DNA from 4 places in the Bacillus sp. BC05(2025) genome. Region 4 is predicted to be linked to each of the others. Evidence: riboswitches for the same ligand, from Rfam matches in the RefSeq annotation. Region 4 holds a riboswitch; each other region holds the start of a gene.
The links. Region 4 has a riboswitch for thiamine pyrophosphate ahead of ACZ76X_RS22840 (MTH1187 family thiamine-binding protein). Riboswitches for the same ligand answer to the same signal wherever they lie in the genome.
Positions count from the first base shown of each region.

Region 1: linked by a shared signal. The riboswitch ahead of tenA (thiaminase II) and the one ahead of ACZ76X_RS22840 (MTH1187 family thiamine-binding protein) in region 4 are both predicted to bind thiamine pyrophosphate.
Region 2: linked by a shared signal. The riboswitch ahead of thiT (energy-coupled thiamine transporter ThiT) and the one ahead of ACZ76X_RS22840 (MTH1187 family thiamine-binding protein) in region 4 are both predicted to bind thiamine pyrophosphate.
Region 3: linked by a shared signal. The riboswitch ahead of thiC (phosphomethylpyrimidine synthase ThiC) and the one ahead of ACZ76X_RS22840 (MTH1187 family thiamine-binding protein) in region 4 are both predicted to bind thiamine pyrophosphate.

Region 1 covers NZ_JBWYRA010000002.1:906,709-911,302, forward strand. The annotation lists gene ACZ76X_RS10570 (ABC transporter ATP-binding protein) at 1-676, opposite strand, end outside; gene tenA (thiaminase II) at 645-1,340, opposite strand; TPP riboswitch at 1,423-1,526, opposite strand; TPP riboswitch at 1,587-1,699, opposite strand; gene ACZ76X_RS10580 (SH3 domain-containing protein) at 1,969-3,129, shown strand; gene ACZ76X_RS10585 (hypothetical protein) at 3,135-3,473, shown strand; gene ACZ76X_RS10590 (DUF3965 domain-containing protein) at 3,697-4,594, opposite strand, start outside.
Region 2 covers NZ_JBWYRA010000010.1:107,429-112,022, reverse strand. The annotation lists gene ACZ76X_RS23995 (sensor histidine kinase) at 1-1,238, shown strand, start outside; gene thiT (energy-coupled thiamine transporter ThiT) at 1,447-2,115, opposite strand; TPP riboswitch at 2,202-2,303, opposite strand; gene ACZ76X_RS23985 (FeoA family protein) at 2,498-2,725, shown strand; gene feoB (ferrous iron transport protein B) at 2,722-4,594, shown strand, end outside.
Region 3 covers NZ_JBWYRA010000013.1:73,861-78,454, reverse strand. The annotation lists gene thiC (phosphomethylpyrimidine synthase ThiC) at 1-1,361, opposite strand, end outside; TPP riboswitch at 1,474-1,589, opposite strand; gene lldP (L-lactate permease) at 1,661-3,322, opposite strand; gene ACZ76X_RS26050 (magnetosome magnetite crystal formation protein family) at 3,606-3,923, shown strand; gene ACZ76X_RS26045 (metal-binding protein) at 4,015-4,506, opposite strand; gene ACZ76X_RS26040 (YkvA family protein) at 4,557-4,594, opposite strand, start outside.
Region 4 covers NZ_JBWYRA010000009.1:93,645-98,238, reverse strand. The annotation lists gene ACZ76X_RS22845 (methyl-accepting chemotaxis protein) at 1-1,262, shown strand, start outside; TPP riboswitch at 1,324-1,425, shown strand; gene ACZ76X_RS22840 (MTH1187 family thiamine-binding protein) at 1,526-1,846, shown strand; gene ACZ76X_RS22835 (ABC transporter permease) at 1,818-2,591, shown strand; gene ACZ76X_RS22830 (ABC transporter substrate-binding protein) at 2,588-3,586, shown strand; gene ACZ76X_RS22825 (ABC transporter ATP-binding protein) at 3,583-4,332, shown strand; gene ACZ76X_RS22820 (hypothetical protein) at 4,399-4,594, shown strand, end outside.

The DNA.
Region 1 (4,594 bases), on a different contig from region 4:
CTTTTCTTGTTCGATTACAATCAAGCGGTACAATCCTCTCGGTTAAAGTAGTTATCGGTCGCTGCTCAACTACTAAAATTCGATTAGAAAGAAACAATGCTTCTTCCACATCATGAGTGATAAACAAAATTGTTTTTTCCCACTCTTTCCATTGTTCAAACAACCATTCTTGCAAAGATGCCTTCGTTAAAGCATCCAACGAGCTAAACGGTTCATCTAACAGCAATATCTCCCCGCCTGTTAATAAAGTTCGAATAAAGGATACACGTTGTCTCATACCACCAGATAAATCTTTCGGATATTTTGTCTCGTACCCTTGTAAGCCAAATTTATGTAGCAGTTCCTTCGCTTTTATTTGTGCTTCTTTCTTCTGTACACCTTGGCACTCTAACGGCAGGGCAGCATTCTCAATAATCGTTCTCCACGGCAGGAGCATATCTTTTTGGGGCATATACCCTACAGGATGGCTCTTTGTTTCTGTCAGCTCTATCTGTCCCGTACTTGCTTCTTCTAAACCTGTAATAAGGCGAAATAAAGTACTTTTCCCGCATCCACTCGGTCCGATAATACTTACAAACTCTTTATCTTGTATAGAAGCATTTAATTCCTTGATGATTGGTTTCTCATCATAATGAAAAGAAACATTATGAAACTGTAGTATGTTCTTGCTCCTCAAATCCCCACATCTCCTTACGGTAGGACATATCCCAGAATAAATATTCAAATCGACTGGAATATAGGAAAATCTCCTCTAATCGATCTAGCTCTTTTTCAGACTTTCCAACTGCCATTTCATTTAATAAATCGATTAACCAAACACAAAGGTTGCCATATTCTTCAGAACTATAGCCTTGAATCCACTCACCAAAAAACTCATGATCTCTTGCTCCAGGAATATCATTTAAACGCTTTCCAATTTCCCAGTAGCTCCACATACATGGCAGAAGTGCTGCTATTAATTCCGCAAGTGTGCCATTTTGAGATACAGACATCATGTAATTTGTATAAGCTAAATTTTTAGCAGATGGTTTTGCAGACTCTATCTCCTCTATAGAAATCCCAAGTCTTTTTGCATATTGTTTATGAATTGTCATTTCTCCATTTAATATCCCATCAATTTGTTCAGCAAATTTCCCCATTACTTGTGGATTCGTTGCCTTTACAACACCGATGGCATATAGCTTTGCATAATCTAACAAATATAAATAATCTTGAATAATGTAATACTGAAACTTATCTTTTTCTAACGTGCCATCCCCCATACCTACAACAAATGGATGATTATGACTCATCTCCCAAACTGGTTGTACAGTTTCTAATAATCTATCGCAAAATTTCATTTCCCTATCCCCTTCCGGTATATGTATATAAATAAAAAACCACTTCTAAATAAGAAGTGGTTACAACAAATAAAATTATAATTTATTCGTTGTTCCACTTCCCTTCGCTAGTATTACCTAGATCAGGTGTGATAAGGGTTAAGGATTATTCCTCTCTCAGCACAACAAGCACCCCTAGTGGTTTAAATATGAAATTTTTAAACAAAAAAGCCCCGTTTCTATACGCAAAGAAACGGGGACTTATTATTAGTGTCCGAAGTGCTTCCCTACGCTAGCATAATCTAGATCAGGTAATAAAAAGGATCAAAGACTTAAGGTCTTACTCTCAGCTGGCAACACCAGCTCTCCTAGCAAACTATAAAATTATCACTGTCAGTATAACACCGTAATAAGACATCATCAACTGTTTTAATTTTCTCAATTGTCAACAAAATAACGAAGCCATATAATACTTATATTCTATCTTAGAAATTATTATCCTAATGAATTGGATAAAAAGGAATCATTATCCTCAAAAAATTTATTTTTATATTGATTTCATATTACATTTATGTGAATAAACCCACTATATTATATCTTTATACTATAATAAAATTACAACTATACAACTAGAGGAGGTCTCTATTATATGAATATGAAAGCTACTGCTTTAACAGCAACTACTGTCGCAATTGCTTCTTTACTTCCTTCTATGGGAGAAACAAATGTACAAACAGCCAACGCTGAACAATTATCTAATGGGAAAACTGGATATGTAAAAGTTGATCAAGTAGCCTTACATACAAAAGATAACGCAAATAGCTCATCAATTGATACAATTCGCTTTAATACGAAAGTGAACATACTTGGAACAACTAATGGTTGGTATAAAGTATCTGTTAATAATAAAGTAGGTTACGTACAAAAAGATTCTATTCTACTAAAAAACAAACTTCAATCTAATAATCAATATATCGTTAATGCCAATGCATTAAACGTTCGTTCTGAACCTAATTTAGAATCTTCAATTTTAGATGTATTACCAAATGGGAAATTCGTTACCATTGAAGAAGAACAAGGCGAGTGGTATAAAATTTTACATAATGGCAAAACAGGTTATGTACAAAAAGCATTCGTTTCTAATGGTTCACAGGCTTTAGTGAAAGGCATCACAGTTCAAAATAATACGAAATACACAGTTGCAACACCTAAACTTAATGTACGTAGCAACGCTAGTACAAGTAGTGCACTACTTGGTTCATTACAAAATGGTACACAATTACAAGTAGTGGAAACTGTAGGAACTTGGTATAAAATTCGTTTTGGCACAGGATACGGATATGTCGCAAAACATTATGTGGTGCAAAACCAAACGCAATCACAAGCTCAAACAGCTCAACCTACTTCCATTCCAGCAGTTTTCAAATTCCCTACACAAGGAAAAATTAGCTCAACCTTTGATATGCGCTGGGAACAAATGCATTATGGTATAGATATCGCAGCTCCAGGTAATGTCTCTATCCAAGCGGCGGCGGCAGGTAAAGTTGTGAAATCATATTATTCAGCTAGCTATGGCAATGTTGTGTTCATCGCCCATCAAATAAATGGGAAATTATATACAACAGTCTATGCTCACATGAAAGATCGCACTGTACAAGCTGGTGATCAAGTACAAGCTGGACAATTAGTAGGTCATATGGGAAACACAGGTCATTCATACGGGCAACATCTTCATTTTGAATTACACAATGGAGAATGGAATTTTGAAAAAACAAATGCAGTAAACCCACTGCCATATTTAGTTAGGTAAATTGTATGCCACGCAATATCAATATACCTCTCTTAATTGAATACTTAGCCTTTTTAGGTTTAATCTGTTGTTTAATCATTTACAATACAAATACTGTATTTTTATCTATTATCATTGCTTTTGTTGCTTTAGAAATTATGATGGAATCTTTTCAAGTTCAACTAAAACAAAAAATTGCCCATATTTATAATGCCATCTTTCTATTAAGTGCCCTAATAGCAAATATTATTAGTAATGGTTTTTATTTATCTACCGTATTTCCTGTATTTTTTATGGCTGTTTTATTATTCATAGCTAGATACATTCATGTTCCTAATAACAAAAAACACGAACAAGACGCTTAGAAAGAGGAGACACTGTGTATCAATCTTTCAAAGATAATCCGCTAAAATATATATTGAATTTATACAAAAAAACAAATACCTTTTTTGGTATACAAGGAAGCTATACGGCACAATTTCTCCTTTATGGAATGTTATTTCTCGTCTTAATTACATTCTCCTTGCTTTACTAATTAAAAAGGATCTCACAATTGAGATCCTTTTTAATTTATATAGAAAATGCTCTTTATCCGCAAGCATATTTTTCATAAATAAAGCTAAGATTATATTTTTTCTCTAAGCTCATTCTTTGTTCATCATCACACCAATAGAACAGAATATCATGAATCGTTGCATAACGCTTATTTTTAAGAAACAGTTTAAAGAATGATGGTAAACAATCATGTAATTGTATAAATATATAATTGCGTAATATTTCTTCTTTATATTCAATGCCCTTACAAATATACAATAATTCTTCACAATAATACGCATGTTGCGGAACTTGAATCATTTCGAAAAATGGCACATACGATAATAGCTTTCCGATGAAATGATCATATCGATCCATTATTCCTATCGTCATGTGCTCCATCATATCTTTCATTACATATAAATAATCGTCAACATGAGTAGTCTTGAGTGGATCTAATCGATCTGAAATTTGAGAAAGAACAGCTCTTTGACAAGCTAACACCGCTTGACTAGGTCCATAGTACGATAGGAAGTCTGTACACTTACGATATTTTCGTAATAAGTCATGTGTATATAAGTCATATACAAAAGTATTACAATACATTGCTAGACTCATCATATCACTATTTAATTGCTCTTTTGATAAGAATTTAGCTCTCTTACACATATAAAAGAATGTAAATTCTAGTACTTCTTTATGGGATAATAGATGTTTACAGTCCGTTATACATTTCTCATTAAATTTAACTCTATCCCAAATTTCTACATCCTCATCAGTTAATTCACCAATACGATATTTAATAATTAAATAGTTTAAAGCAACCGCTTGTGTCAAAAAATCCCACGTTTCATATTCCAATGAAGTGTGAACAAACTCAGCTAGACCTTGATTTACCATAAAAGTATTCGCTTCTTCATACCAGCCAATCTCTTGGCATAAACGAAGAATA
Region 2 (4,594 bases), on a different contig from region 4:
CTCATAATTCAGACTTTAATTTATCAGGGAAAATTACGAAAGTACAATTCCCTGATGTAAAAGGGCCTGTAAATTCAATCTATAAAAATAATCTATTTTTGGATAATATAAAGGAATTTCAAGCTGAATTATTATTAAAAGAAGATAAGAAAATACCAGATACAACACGAATAATAGATTATGAAAAAAATGATATTAAATATAAATTATTAATCAAGCCAATAAAAGAAAAAGATGGATCAGTAACTTATATATATGCGATGGCTTCTTTACAGCCTGTAGATGAGGCTGTACAAATGGTACAAGATTATTACATCTATATCATTGCATTTGTAGTCGTTCTCATTTTTCTAGCTTCATTCTATTACTCTAAACAAATTGCAAAGCCGTTATTAAAAATAAATGATACAACGAAGAAAATAGCGCACTTAGATTTCACAGAAAAAATACCGATTACTTCAAAAGATGAAATTGGTGATTTATCGAAAAATATTAATGTATTATCTCATAAGCTCCATTCGCATATTGGACAGCTAGAACAAGATATTGAAAAAGAAAGAAAGTTAGAAAATACGCGGAAAGAATTCATTTCTGGTGTTTCACATGAATTAAAAACACCGCTGAGTATTATGAAAAGCTGTATTTCTATTTTAAAAGATGGGGTAGCTGAGCATAAAAAAGAGTACTATTTTCAAGCAATGGAACGAGAAGTAGATAAAATGGATACGTTAATTTTGGATATGCTTGAGTTAGCTAAATTTGAGTCAGGTACATATAAAATGAAAAAGGGAGCATTTTATATTGATGCTGTAATTGAAGATATATGTGAACATCTTTCTGTGGAAATAGAGAAAAAAGAACTTCATGTGCATAAAAATATATGTTCATTTGAAGTAGTTGCAAATCAAAGTCGAATTGAACAAGTCATCGTGAACTTCATTACGAATGCGATACGTTACACACCAAATAAAGAAGATATTATTATTTCTACAATAGATGAGAAGGATCGTATAAAAGTGTGTATTGAAAATAAAGGTACTCACATTGAAGAAGAGCAATTAGATAAAATTTGGAATCGTTTTTATCGCGTGGATGCAGCTCGCAAGCGTTCGCAAGGTGGGACGGGGCTTGGGCTAGCTATTTCTAAAAATATTTTAGAATTACACGAAGCTGAATATGGAGTAAAGAATACAGAAGACGGTGTATTATTTTACTTTTACTTAACGAAAAAAGTGTAGATGATATATGCTACGCTTTTTTAATTTATTTTCATATTATCTTTACCTAATCTTTATTTTTAAGCGATATAATCTGGTTAGAAAATGAGGTTATGTAAGGAGTCGATCAACCGTGCATAGCAATTGGCTAAGTATAATGGTATTTATTTTCTTTTGTGCATTTATTGTATTTTTAATTGATATTACGATATGAAAAAAAGAGCGCTCATTAAGCGCCCTTTTTGTTCGAATTCAGTTGATAAGCATTGATGCTTTTGAATAAGCGGGGTGAAGTAAGAAATAAAAATATAAGTAAAACGGTACATAAAATAAAAGAACCGAGCATTGTACTGCCGTTTACAATTAATGAATATAGAACTGCTGATTGACCTTTTGGTGCATATTGTCCCCAGAAAATAATACCGGCGATAAAGTGACAGAAGTAGCGAGCAAAGCTACCGATAAATGTAGCGAGGATAATATACGCAAGGACTTTCTTACCTTTGTTTTGTTTTGATGAAGGTTTTTCTTTGCGGCTACCTAAACTTGATTGTTCTAAGTTATTTTCATTAGACGTTAAAAGTGCTTTTTGAATTGGACGATAGAATAAGCCAGCAAATCCGATAAAAGCAAAGGCAATGAAGTACTCAATGAATGCTTGAACAGGTGTTAAAATGTAAGCATCTCCCACGACAATTTGTAATAGTCCCCAAACTAAACCACCTAAGAAAGCTGATTTAAAGCCCCAGCGGTATGCAATAATAAAAATAGGAATCATAGCAAATGAAATGGAACCGCCTGTTGGAAGTTTAATTGATAATGGTAAAATATCGATGACCAAGGCGAAGGCTGCAAGAATAGCAGATTCGATCATCGCTTGTAAATTGGTGTTACGCATGTTGTCTCCCCCTAAATCCAAGTTGTACAAAAAAAGAATAGATATCATAGGAGGATACGAAATACGTAAATAAAAAGAGGTATGTATTTCGGACGTTTGCACAATCCCTGCGTTAGCATTAACTAACAGGTTCGAAGGGTCGGAACGAAGTGTTCCCTCTCAGCGGCATGGCTCCCCCAGTGATAACGAGATTCTTTATTTGCTATTGTTTATTGTAAGCGAAATGGATGAGAATGGCAAACGAATACAGTATGACAATAATTGAAATAGAATTGTAGCGAAATGTTAATAAATATGAAGCAAAAGGGTATAGTACAAGAGAAATTGGGTGTGGTATAATTTTTTTGAAAATAATTATCATTCTCTTCTGAGGGGGAAGGTTATGAGCTTAGTAGATATTAAAATTGGAGAGAAAGTATTAGTAAAAAGTATTCAGTCTTTAGATCAGCTATTAAAGCGTAGACTAGCTGCTTTCGGTCTTGCTGAAGGAAGCGAACTTCGCCTGAAGCAGAAAGCGATGTTCAAAGGTCCTTGTACATTGGAGTGTCGTGGACAGTTAATTAGTATTCGTCATTGTGACGCGAAAATGATAAAGGTGGAATTAGCGTGAATAAGGTAGCTTTGCTAGGGAATCCGAATACAGGAAAGACATCATTATTTAATGCACTTACTGGTTCTTATGAATATGTAGGGAACTGGAGCGGTGTAACAGTAGAAAAGAAGGTTGGTAAATTAAAAGATAAGCAAGGAACATTGATTGATTTACCAGGTGTTTATGATTTAAATCCCGTTTCGCGTGATGAAGGTGTTGTAACAAACTTTCTATTAACAGAAGAATTTCAGCATATGTTAAATATTGTAGATTCCTCGCAGTTTGAACGAAATATGCATTTAACGTTGCAATTACTTGAGTTTGGAAAGCCGGTTTCGATCGGATTAAATATGGTCGATGTGGCAAAGCAACGAGGCATTGTAATTGATGTAAAACGATTATCAGAGTTATTAGGTGTAACAGTCATTCCTGTCGTTGCAAGAAGCGGAAAAGGCTGTGAAGAATTACTTGCGACTCTTAAAGAAAATGACAAAAATGAGAAAAAGCCATTCATTATTTCATATGGTGTACAGATGGATGAAGGAATTGGAGAGGTAATAGCTCTTTTAGAGAAAGCGAATTACAAGCATCCAAGATGGTTAGCTCTTCAATTTTTAAGCAATAACGAAGTAGTAGAAAAAGAAATGAAAGCATTACCAATTTATAAGGAACTTGTAGCCATTCGATCTCGCTTAGAAGAAAAACTTGATTGTACGTTGGAAGAGCATATTTATAAAACTCGTGAAGCGTATATTGAAAAGTTAAAAACAAATGTTATGAAGCATGAGAAAGAAGGAAAAATTCCTTTTTCAGAAAAAATTGATAGATTAATTACACATAAAATTTTAGGACTTCCAATCTTTTTAGCAGTTATGTTTTTTATTTTTCAGGTTACGTTTACGTGGATTGGGACACCATTGTCAGATATGTTAGATGAGTTTTTTGGTGGGCAGCTTACGGATTGGGTGACAGCTGGACTTACAAGTGTCGGAGCTTCTGATTTTATTCAAGCACTCGTTACAGAAGGTATTATTGCCGGTGTTGGTGCTGTATTAGTATTCGTTCCACAAATCTTTGCACTATTCTTTTTCATTTCATTATTAGAAGACTCAGGATATATGGCGCGAATTGCGGTTGTTATGGATAGAATTATGGAGTTCTTCGGATTAAACGGAAAAGCGTTCATTCCGATGATTATCGGTTTTGGATGTAATGTTCCAGGTATTATGGCAGCGAGAACGATTGAACAAGAAAAAGAACGTTTACTTACAGTTCTTGTAACACCGTTTATGTCTTGTTCGGCACGTTTACCTGTATATGCATTATTTGCGGGAGTATTCTTCCCTCAAAGTCAGGCAACTGTTGTGTTTTCTTTATATGTTGCAGGTATTGTTCTTGCGTTATTAGTTACAAAAATTATGTCTCTTACCATTTTAAAAGCGGAAAAATCTATTTTCGTTATTGAACTACCTCCTTACCGTGTACCACAAGCGAAAACGTTATGGTTAAGTACGTGGGAGAAAGGGAAAGGATTTGTTCGTAAAGCAGGTACATTTATCTTCGGTGGTTCTGTTGTCATTTGGTTATTAAACTACGCAGGTCCATCAGGATTTGGTGTTGATATGGGAGACAGTTACTTAGCGATGATTGGTGGATTTATCGCACCACTATTTGCACCACTTGGATTTGGAACGTGGCAAGCTGCTGCATCCCTTTTAACAGGATTTTTAGCAAAAGAAGTTGTCGTTTCTACAATGGCAATTATTTATGCGGTGAAAGAAGATGTGCTAGGAAATGTAATGGGAGCACACTATACGGCGCTATCAGCATATGCATTTATGTTCTTTATTTTATTATATGTTCCGTGTTTAGCGACAGTAGCCGTTA
Region 3 (4,594 bases), on a different contig from region 4:
TCTTTCGGCGTTACATAGCAAAGCATTGCCGTTCCAAACCAGCCAATCATCGCAGCTCCAATTGCGGATGTAATATGGTCATAACCTGGTGCAATATCTGTCGTTAATGGCCCAAGTGTGTAAAACGGCGCACCCTGACAAATATCAAGTTCTTTCTCCATATTCTCTTTAATTAAGTGCATCGGTACATGCCCAGGTCCTTCAATCATCACTTGCACATCATGCTTCCAAGCAATCTTCGTTAATTCACCAAGTGTTTCAAGTTCAGAGAATTGCGCTTCGTCATTTGCATCTGCAATCGAACCTGGACGTAATCCATCTCCAAGAGAGAACGAAACGTCGTACTGCTTCATAATTTCACAAATTTCTTCAAAATGAGTATACAAGAAGTTTTCTTTATGATGGAATAAACACCACTGTGCCATAATCGAACCACCGCGTGAAACGATACCCGTCGTACGCTTTGCAGTAATCGGAATGTAGCGAAGTAATACGCCCGCGTGAATTGTAAAGTAATCAACGCCTTGCTCCGCTTGCTCAATTAACGTATCACGATACACTTCCCACGTTAAATCTTCTGCAATTCCATTTACTTTCTCCAGCGCTTGATAGATTGGTACAGTTCCAACTGGTACAGGCGCGTTACGAATAATCCACTCACGTGTCGTATGAATATTTTTACCTGTAGATAAATCCATAATCGTATCTGCACCCCAGCGCGTTGCCCACGTCATCTTCTCTACTTCTTCTGCGATAGAAGAGGATACAGCAGAGTTTCCGATATTTGCATTGACCTTCACATGGAAGTTACGTCCAATAATCATCGGTTCTGCTTCCGGATGGTTAATATTTGCTGGTAAAATAGCTCGACCTTCCGCGATTTCCTTACGAACAAACTCAGGCTCTACTCCTTCACGGATCGCAACATATTCCATCTCAGACGTAATAATGCCATTACGTGCATAGTGCATTTGCGTAACATTTGCACCTTGCTTCGCTCTAAGCGGTTTGCGACCCATTTGCGGGAAAACAGGTGTATGTTTTGAAGCTACCTTCACACCGTCATCCTCTGGTTTCACTTCGCGCCCTTCGTATGCTTCTACATCCCCGCGCTCTAGAATCCAAGAGTGGCGCGGCGCCTGCAACCCCTTTTCCAGCTCCACTTTATACGCAGGATCTGTATAAGGACCGCTCGTATCATATACACGAATTGGCGGATTCGGAATGCCGTTCGTTTCACTTTGTTCAATCTCACGCATCGGCACTTTCATACCCGCGCGTGGCCCATCCACATATACTTTCTTACTTCCCGGTAAACTCGATTTCAATTCAATTTGCTCAGATGAAACAGATTGTTTCATAACCTTTGTTGCCCCCCTGTACGTGACAAGGACGAGATATGGCCAGCGTATGCCAAAATAAAAAGAGCCAGGTCCATAAAAAAATAAGGACCTGGCTCATAAAGACATCATTATGTAAAGCCGTTAACTTCCCTACGCTGGTACGAGCCAGATCAGGTCCAAAGGGTTAAGAAGTTCACGCGCTTCTCTCTCAGCCTACGCATACGTTAGGCACCCCTAGTTTATCACTGATTTAATTTTCAATACTTTCTCATCATACACGATAATCTGAAAAATGCAAAGTTTATTTCTTTTGTTACTTATGGAATCATCCACGTTAAATAATATGCCTGTACATACGTCATAATACCAACAATAATTACGAAGAATAAACTATGCTTCACTGTAAAGCGGAATAAATCTGATTCTTTTCCAGCAAGTCCAACTGCTGCACAAGCAATTGCAATCGATTGCGGAGAAATCATTTTTCCTGTTACACCGCCCGTTGTATTTGCTGCAACAAGAAGTACTTCAGATACACCGACTTGCTGCGCTGTAATCGCTTGTAAATTCGAGAACAGTGCATTTGCTGACGTATCAGACCCTGTTAAGAATACCCCAATCCAACCTAAGAATGGTGAGAAGAACGGGAATAGTGCTCCAGTTCCTGCAAGCGCTAACGCTAATGTAGAAGATAAACCAGAATAGTTTGCAATAAATGCAAATCCTAATACGAATCCGATAGATAGAATTGGCATTTTAAGCTCATTTAACGTTTCTTTAAATGTCGCTACTGCATCTTTTGCACTCATTTTCAAAATAAAGATAGAAATGATACAAGCAATTAAGATTGCTGTTCCTGTTGCTGATAGTACATCAAACTTCAAAATCGCCTCGTAAGGCGTTGGTTTATTTACAATTGGCTCTGCTTTCATTACTAAATTGTGTAAGCCTGGAATTTCAAACTTAAACACGAGGCTTTCCAATGCGCCGCCTGGAGCAAATAACGCTTTAAAGAAGCTTTGACTCCAAATGACTACCATCACAGTTAAAATAATAAATGGAGACCATGCTTTTACAACTTTTCCTACTGTTAGTTTCGGCATAGATGTTGCCGTCGTTGTCGCAGCTACTTCACTATTTGCTTGTTTAGACTGATAAATTTCTTTCGGCTGCCAAACTTTTAAGAATAGCGATAAACTCACTAAACTTACTAGTGCTGACGTAATATCCGGAAGTTCTGGTCCTAAGAATGTCGCTGTAATGAACTGCGTAATTGCAAATGAACTACCCGCTACAAATAGAGCAGGCCATGTTTGTCTTACCCCTTTAAATCCATCCATTAAAAATACGATGAAGAACGGAACAAATAATGATAAGAACGGTAATTGATGTCCAGCCATTTGTCCAATTTTATGTGGATCAATACCAGTTACTTGTCCAGCAACTGTAATCGGAATTCCCATCGCTCCGAACGCTACCGGTGCCGTATTTGCGATTAAGCAAAGACCCGCTGCATATAAAGGATTTAATCCAAGACCTGCAAGAAGCGCTGCCGTAATCGCTACTGGTGCACCAAATCCTGCTGCTCCTTCTAAAAATGCTCCGAATGAAAAACCGATTAAAATAACAAGTAAACGATGGTCATTCGTAATGGATAATACGGATGCACGAATGACATCAAATTGACCTGTTTTCACAGATATTTTATATAAAAATACCGACATAATGATAATCCAAGCAATTGGCCATAGTCCGTATAAAAAACCATATCCGGTCGCTGCCATCGCCATTGTGAACGGCATCTTATAAGCGAATAATGCCACTAAAATTGTAAGTACAACTGTAATAAAACCTGCCACATACCCCTTCATGCGGAAAACTGCTAACGCTAAGAAAAAAAAGATAATCGGAATAAGTGCGACCGCTGCCGAAATCCAAATATTTCCGAACGGATCATAAACTTGTGTCCATGTGTTCATTGTTTTCTCCCCCTAAAGAATCCCCTTTTAAATAGAATAATCTCATCAATAGACTATCAGGTCATCATACCTTTAAGTCTAAAATAAAAAACGTTTAAGAAAACGTTTTCAATAATTTTATCACAACAAATTCCATTACAAAAGATTTTTTTGAAAATTTTATTATTTAGTATGGGAATCTTACAAAAACGTCATGTTCTTGTAATGTTCATCGATAGGAAGCTCGCTACATTTCCTGCATAATAAAGATATAACAACGGATATTATTTATGAGGTGATATATATGAACGGAAACAAAATATTAGCAGCTTTATCATACTTTAGTGTATTATTTGCTCCTATCTTATTCCCAATCATTGTGTGGATCGTGGGGGATTCTGAAACGAAACCACATGCAAAACGTGCTCTATGGACACACATTATTCCAAGTATCGCGGCATTTATCGGATTTATTATTCTAGGCATTATGGGTATCGGATCAAATCAACCAGACGTAACACTTGGCATTGGATCAATGATCGTCTTATGTATTTGCGGTATTATTAGCTTATACTACTTCATTTGGAACATTGTAAAAGGTATTAAAATACTGACAGCTTAAGTTTAAACAAACGTTTGATTAAAACAGCACGGTAATACGACAACCTTTTAATAAGAAAAAAACGTCCCAAAATATCTTTTGGGACGTTTTTTTATCTTCTGCGTTTTTTCTTTTTTCTCATCATTTTTTTGCGGCGCGTATTCACTTTATCCGCTATAATGTGAAGCGTACTTGCTACAACAATTCCCATTACGAACGTTACAATTTCAACCTCATGTTCCTTCGCCATTTCTATTAAATTCCCATCAAACGCGATTACATTTAATAGGAATAAAAACGGAGAAAACACAATTAACATGTATGCAATACGAATTACATCACCAAGTATAATTGTATGCGTAAAGAAGGAGCGATGCGGCATGACCTTCTTATACGGATACCAAAATATACGCAGGAATCCCCATTTATTATACGCATTACTATACGTATCTAAATCCGGTGTTAAAAATGTAGTACCTACTAGAAAACCAATTGCAAAAGTTAATAAAAAATCAAAATTTGTTAATCCATACGAAAAGAGCATAAACAAAACAACCGGAAGGGATATTAAGTTTATTTTCGTATGCGTTCTTCCTGATGGCATAATGCACTTCCTCGCTTACGTTTGCCCTGTCACCATATGACAGTTCTCACCTATTGATCTAATTTCTGATCGATAAAGGATGTGTCTA
Region 4 (4,594 bases):
ATCTATTAGGAACATGGGTAACGATATTAGAGCCAATTAAAGATGGAGACGGAAATATTGTGGCAATTGTTGCAGCCGATGTAGATGCTTCTATTGTTCCTATTACAAAAGAAAAATTCATTATACAAGGTTTAATGTTTATTTGTATTTCTGTTTTAATTGCAACTGTTATTCAATTTTTAATTGTACGTAACGCTCTTGCTCCATTACGGGATTTACGTGAAGGATTGCGCAGAATCGGTGAAGGTGATTTGAGTATTAAATTGGAGGAAAGACCAGATGATATTGGTATTATTAATTCGTATTTTAATAATACTATCGAGAAGTTTAAAGGAATTATAGATAAAGTGAAGCAGACAGCAGAACAGGTTTCCTCATCTTCACAAGAATTGTCAGTGAGTACGAAAGAAAATAGCATGGCAGTCCAAGGAATCGTAAGTTCTATAGTTGAGTTAAGGGCTGGCGTTCAATTACAAGAAACGTCAGTACCAAAGTATTTAGATATTGTATATGAAATGGAAGATAGGATGGAAGAGATAACTAATATTGCAAAGCAAATGACGAAAGAGTCTGAAGGTACGAAGCATCATTCAGTAAAAGGAAATGGTATTATTGAACAGACGATGAATCAAATGAACATAATACAAAATGCAGTACAAAATTTATCTTCTATCATTCATTCTTTGGAAACGAGATCAAAAGAAATTAGTGATATTGTAAATGTAATTACGAGTATTTCAAATCAAACGAATTCGCTAGCTTTACATGCTTCTATCGAAGCTTCACATGGTGAGGCAACCGGAAAGGGATTTGCCGTTGTTGCTGATGAAGTACGTAAATTAGCAGAGCAGACGGAAGTATCAGCAAAAGATATAGCGAAATTAATAGAGGAAACACAAGTTGAAACAGAAGAAGCTGCTGTTTCAATACAAAAAGCTTCAAAAGAAGTAGAATCCGGAATGAAACTTTTTCAAAGTAGTGGTGCTTTCTTTGAAAAAATTTCAAAATCTGCACAATCTGTTACAAATCAAGTTAGAGTTGTTTCTAGTAATTCAAGTGATATATTGCAAAATAGCCAAAATATTGTTCGTGTTGTAAATGAACTATCACTTATTGCAAATACGTATGCAAATAGTAGTAATAATATTGAAGAAAGTTTGAAAGAACAGGAAATGTCTGTACAAGATATTGCTGAATTAGCTAGTTCTTTAAGCTGGCTTTCACAGGAGTTACAAGAGTTAATAGGGGAATTCAAAAGTTAATTGAAATGATTATACGTGCTTTTGTTTGTTCAATAAAATAAATCATGCTACAATGAAAACGAATTAAGGACCGGGGAGCCAATTGGCTGAGAGGATGTAAACAAACATCGACCCTCAACCTGATCTGGATAATGCCAGCGTAGGGAGTTACTTAAAGTAATGTAGCATATGTTATTCTATAATAACTTGCATACAAGGCTTTCCTACGCAGTAGGAAAGCCTTTTCTTGTTTTAATATTTCATTTTATAAGGGGGATTTTACTATGTCACAACAAGTTACAATTTCATTTTCAGTAGTACCACAAGCGAAGAACAAAGATGTGTATTCTGTTGTTGATAAAGCAATTGAGGTTGTACAACAATCGGGAGTTCGTTATGAAGTAGGGGCAATGGAAACAACGCTGGAAGGAGAATTAGATGTACTTCTTGATGTCATTAAACGTGCACAACAAGCATGTGTGGATGCTGGAGCAGAAGAAGTAATTACTTCTATTAAAATCCACTATCGTCCAAGCACTGGTGTAACGATAGATGAAAAAGTTTGGAAGTACCGTGATGAATATGCAAAACCAGAAGCAATCTAAACTAATTACAACAATTTGGCTTATCCTTCTCATTGCGATATGGGAAGGATCTGTTTCATTATTTAAAATTGAACCTTGGATTTTACCGAAGCCTTCAGCCATTGTTCAAGAATTAATTGGAATGAAAGATTTACTATTACCAAATACGATACAAACGCTGCAAGAGGTTATAATTGGACTGTTCATTGCGATTTTAATTGGGACAAGTATTGCAATTATTATGGATGTTATCCCTTTATTTCGTATTTTAATAAATCCGTTGCTTGTTATTTCGCAGACAATTCCAATCGTTGTACTTGCACCGTTATTTATTATTTGGTTTGGATATGGAATGCTACCGAAAGTAATGGTAGTCATACTCGTTTGTTTCTTTCCGATTGCGCTTAGCATTTTAGAAGGTTTTCAAACGGTAGATAAAAATATGTTGAAGTTGTTGCAAACGATGAAGGCAACGAAATGGCAAGTTTATCAGAAAGTAAAGTTTCCAGCAGTGCTTCCATACTTTTTTTCAGGGTTAAAAATTGCAGTTACATATAGCGTAATGGGAGCGATTATTGGAGAATGGCTCGGTGCCAGTGAAGGATTAGGAGTTATGCTTACGAGGGCTACGAAATCCTTTTTAACAGCCCGAGTATTTGGTGTTGCAGCAATTATTGTTATGGTGACATTATGTCTGTATTTTATCGTGGAGTTTATGGCAAGAATAACAGCACCATGGATATATAGAAAGGACGGCAGAAAATGAAAAAAGGTTTAAAAGTTATGTTGGCTGCCTTATTAGCGGTAGGTGTGGTTGGATGTAATCCGACCAAGAAAGAAGAAAGTGCAAGTAAAGATCAAAAAGTAAAAGTAGTATTAGATTGGTTTCCGAATACGAATCATACTGGCTTATATGTAGCGCAAGCGAAAGATTATTATAAAAAGCAAGGCTTAGATGTAGAAATTATTCAGCCTGGTGATAATGTGACAGCGGAGCAAATGATAGCTTCAGGAAAAGCTGACTTCGCAATAAGCGCACAAGAAAATGTAACGCTGGCTCGTGTGGAAGGTATTCCTGTTGTGTCTGTAGGAGCGATTATTCAGCATAACACTTCAGCTTTTGCATCGCTTAAGAAAGATAACATGACTTCACCGAAAGATTTTGAAGGCAAACGTTACGGAGGCTGGGGAGGACCAGCAGAAGAAGCTACATTAAAGACAATTATGGAGAAAAATCAAGCTGATTTTAATAAAGTTGAAAAAATCATCTTAGGACAAACAGATTTCTTTAAATCAATCGGTCGAGATGCAGACTTTGAATGGATTTATTACGGATGGGATGGAATTGAAGCGAAGCGCCAAGGAAAAGAGTTAAATACGATTATGGTGAAAGACCTAGATCCAGCGCTTGATTTCTATAGTCCTGTTATGATTACGAGTGAAAAACATACGAAACAAGATAAAGACTTTGTGAAAAAATTTATGAGTGCAACGACAGAAGGTTATAACTTTGCAATTAAAGAACCGAAAGAAGCTGCTGATATTTTAATTAAAGCTGTTCCAGATGTAAATAAAGACTTAGTACAAGAAAGTCAAAAGTGGTTAAGTACGAAGTATCAAGATGATGCAAAAGCATGGGGAGTACAGAAGGAAGAAGTTTGGAAGAATTACATGAATTTCTTATATGATAACAAAGTTATTAAGAAGAAAATTGATGTGAAAGATGCCTTTACAAATGAGTTCCTTCCAAGCGAAAAATGAGCGGATTACAAATAAAAGATATTGTAAAATCTTTCGATGGAAAGAATGTATTAGCAAATATTAGTGCTTCTATACAAGAAGGAGAGTTTGTTTCCTTTGTAGGACCGAGTGGTTGCGGGAAAAGCACATTATTAAATATGATTGCAAATGTTGAAAATCCAACAAGCGGGAATGTAACGTATAAGGATAAGCACGTACAAGAGCAAGATGTCGTAAGTTATATGCCTCAACAAGATTTATTACTACCGTGGCGATCAGCTTTGCAAAATATAGTGCTGCCATTGGAAATCGAAGGGAAACCGAAAAAACAAAGGCTCACAGAAGGAATGGAAGCATTAAAGCAGTTTCAGCTAGATGAATATGCAGATCATTATCCAGATGAATTGTCTGGTGGTATGCGCCAAAGGATTAGTTTTCTGCGCACATATTTATGTGAAAAACCAATTATGCTACTTGATGAGCCTTTTGGGAAATTAGATGCCTTTACAAAAATGGAAGTACATAGCTGGCTTTTGAACTCTTGGCATCAAGAGAAGCAAACAATTGTTATGGTTACACATGACTTAGATGAGGCAATCTTGCTTTCGGATCGCGTATTTATTTTATCTCAAAGACCAGCATCAATAGTTGGTGAGGTACAAGTGAAATTACCTAGACCACGAACGATGGATATGTTAACATCACTGGAGTTAAAGAAGGATAAGGAAGAAATTCTGAGGGTATTAGCTCCTTATATGAAAAAATAGAAAAAGTCTTTTAACAGTTTTTGGTATAATTACTGTTAAGAGGCTTTTTTGTATAGGGGGAGAAAGATGAAATCTATAGAGCAAATAGTTGATTCGTTAACAGCTGATAATCTTGAAGAAGGAAAGTCCTTATTAAAAAATTATATTTTATTAATGAAGTATGGTATGGAACATCATGAATTAAAAGAAGAAGAAATGATAGAAGTTTTAAAGTGGGTTCAAGGCCGGGATCAATTGAGAAAAGATGTTCCAGAATTATGTG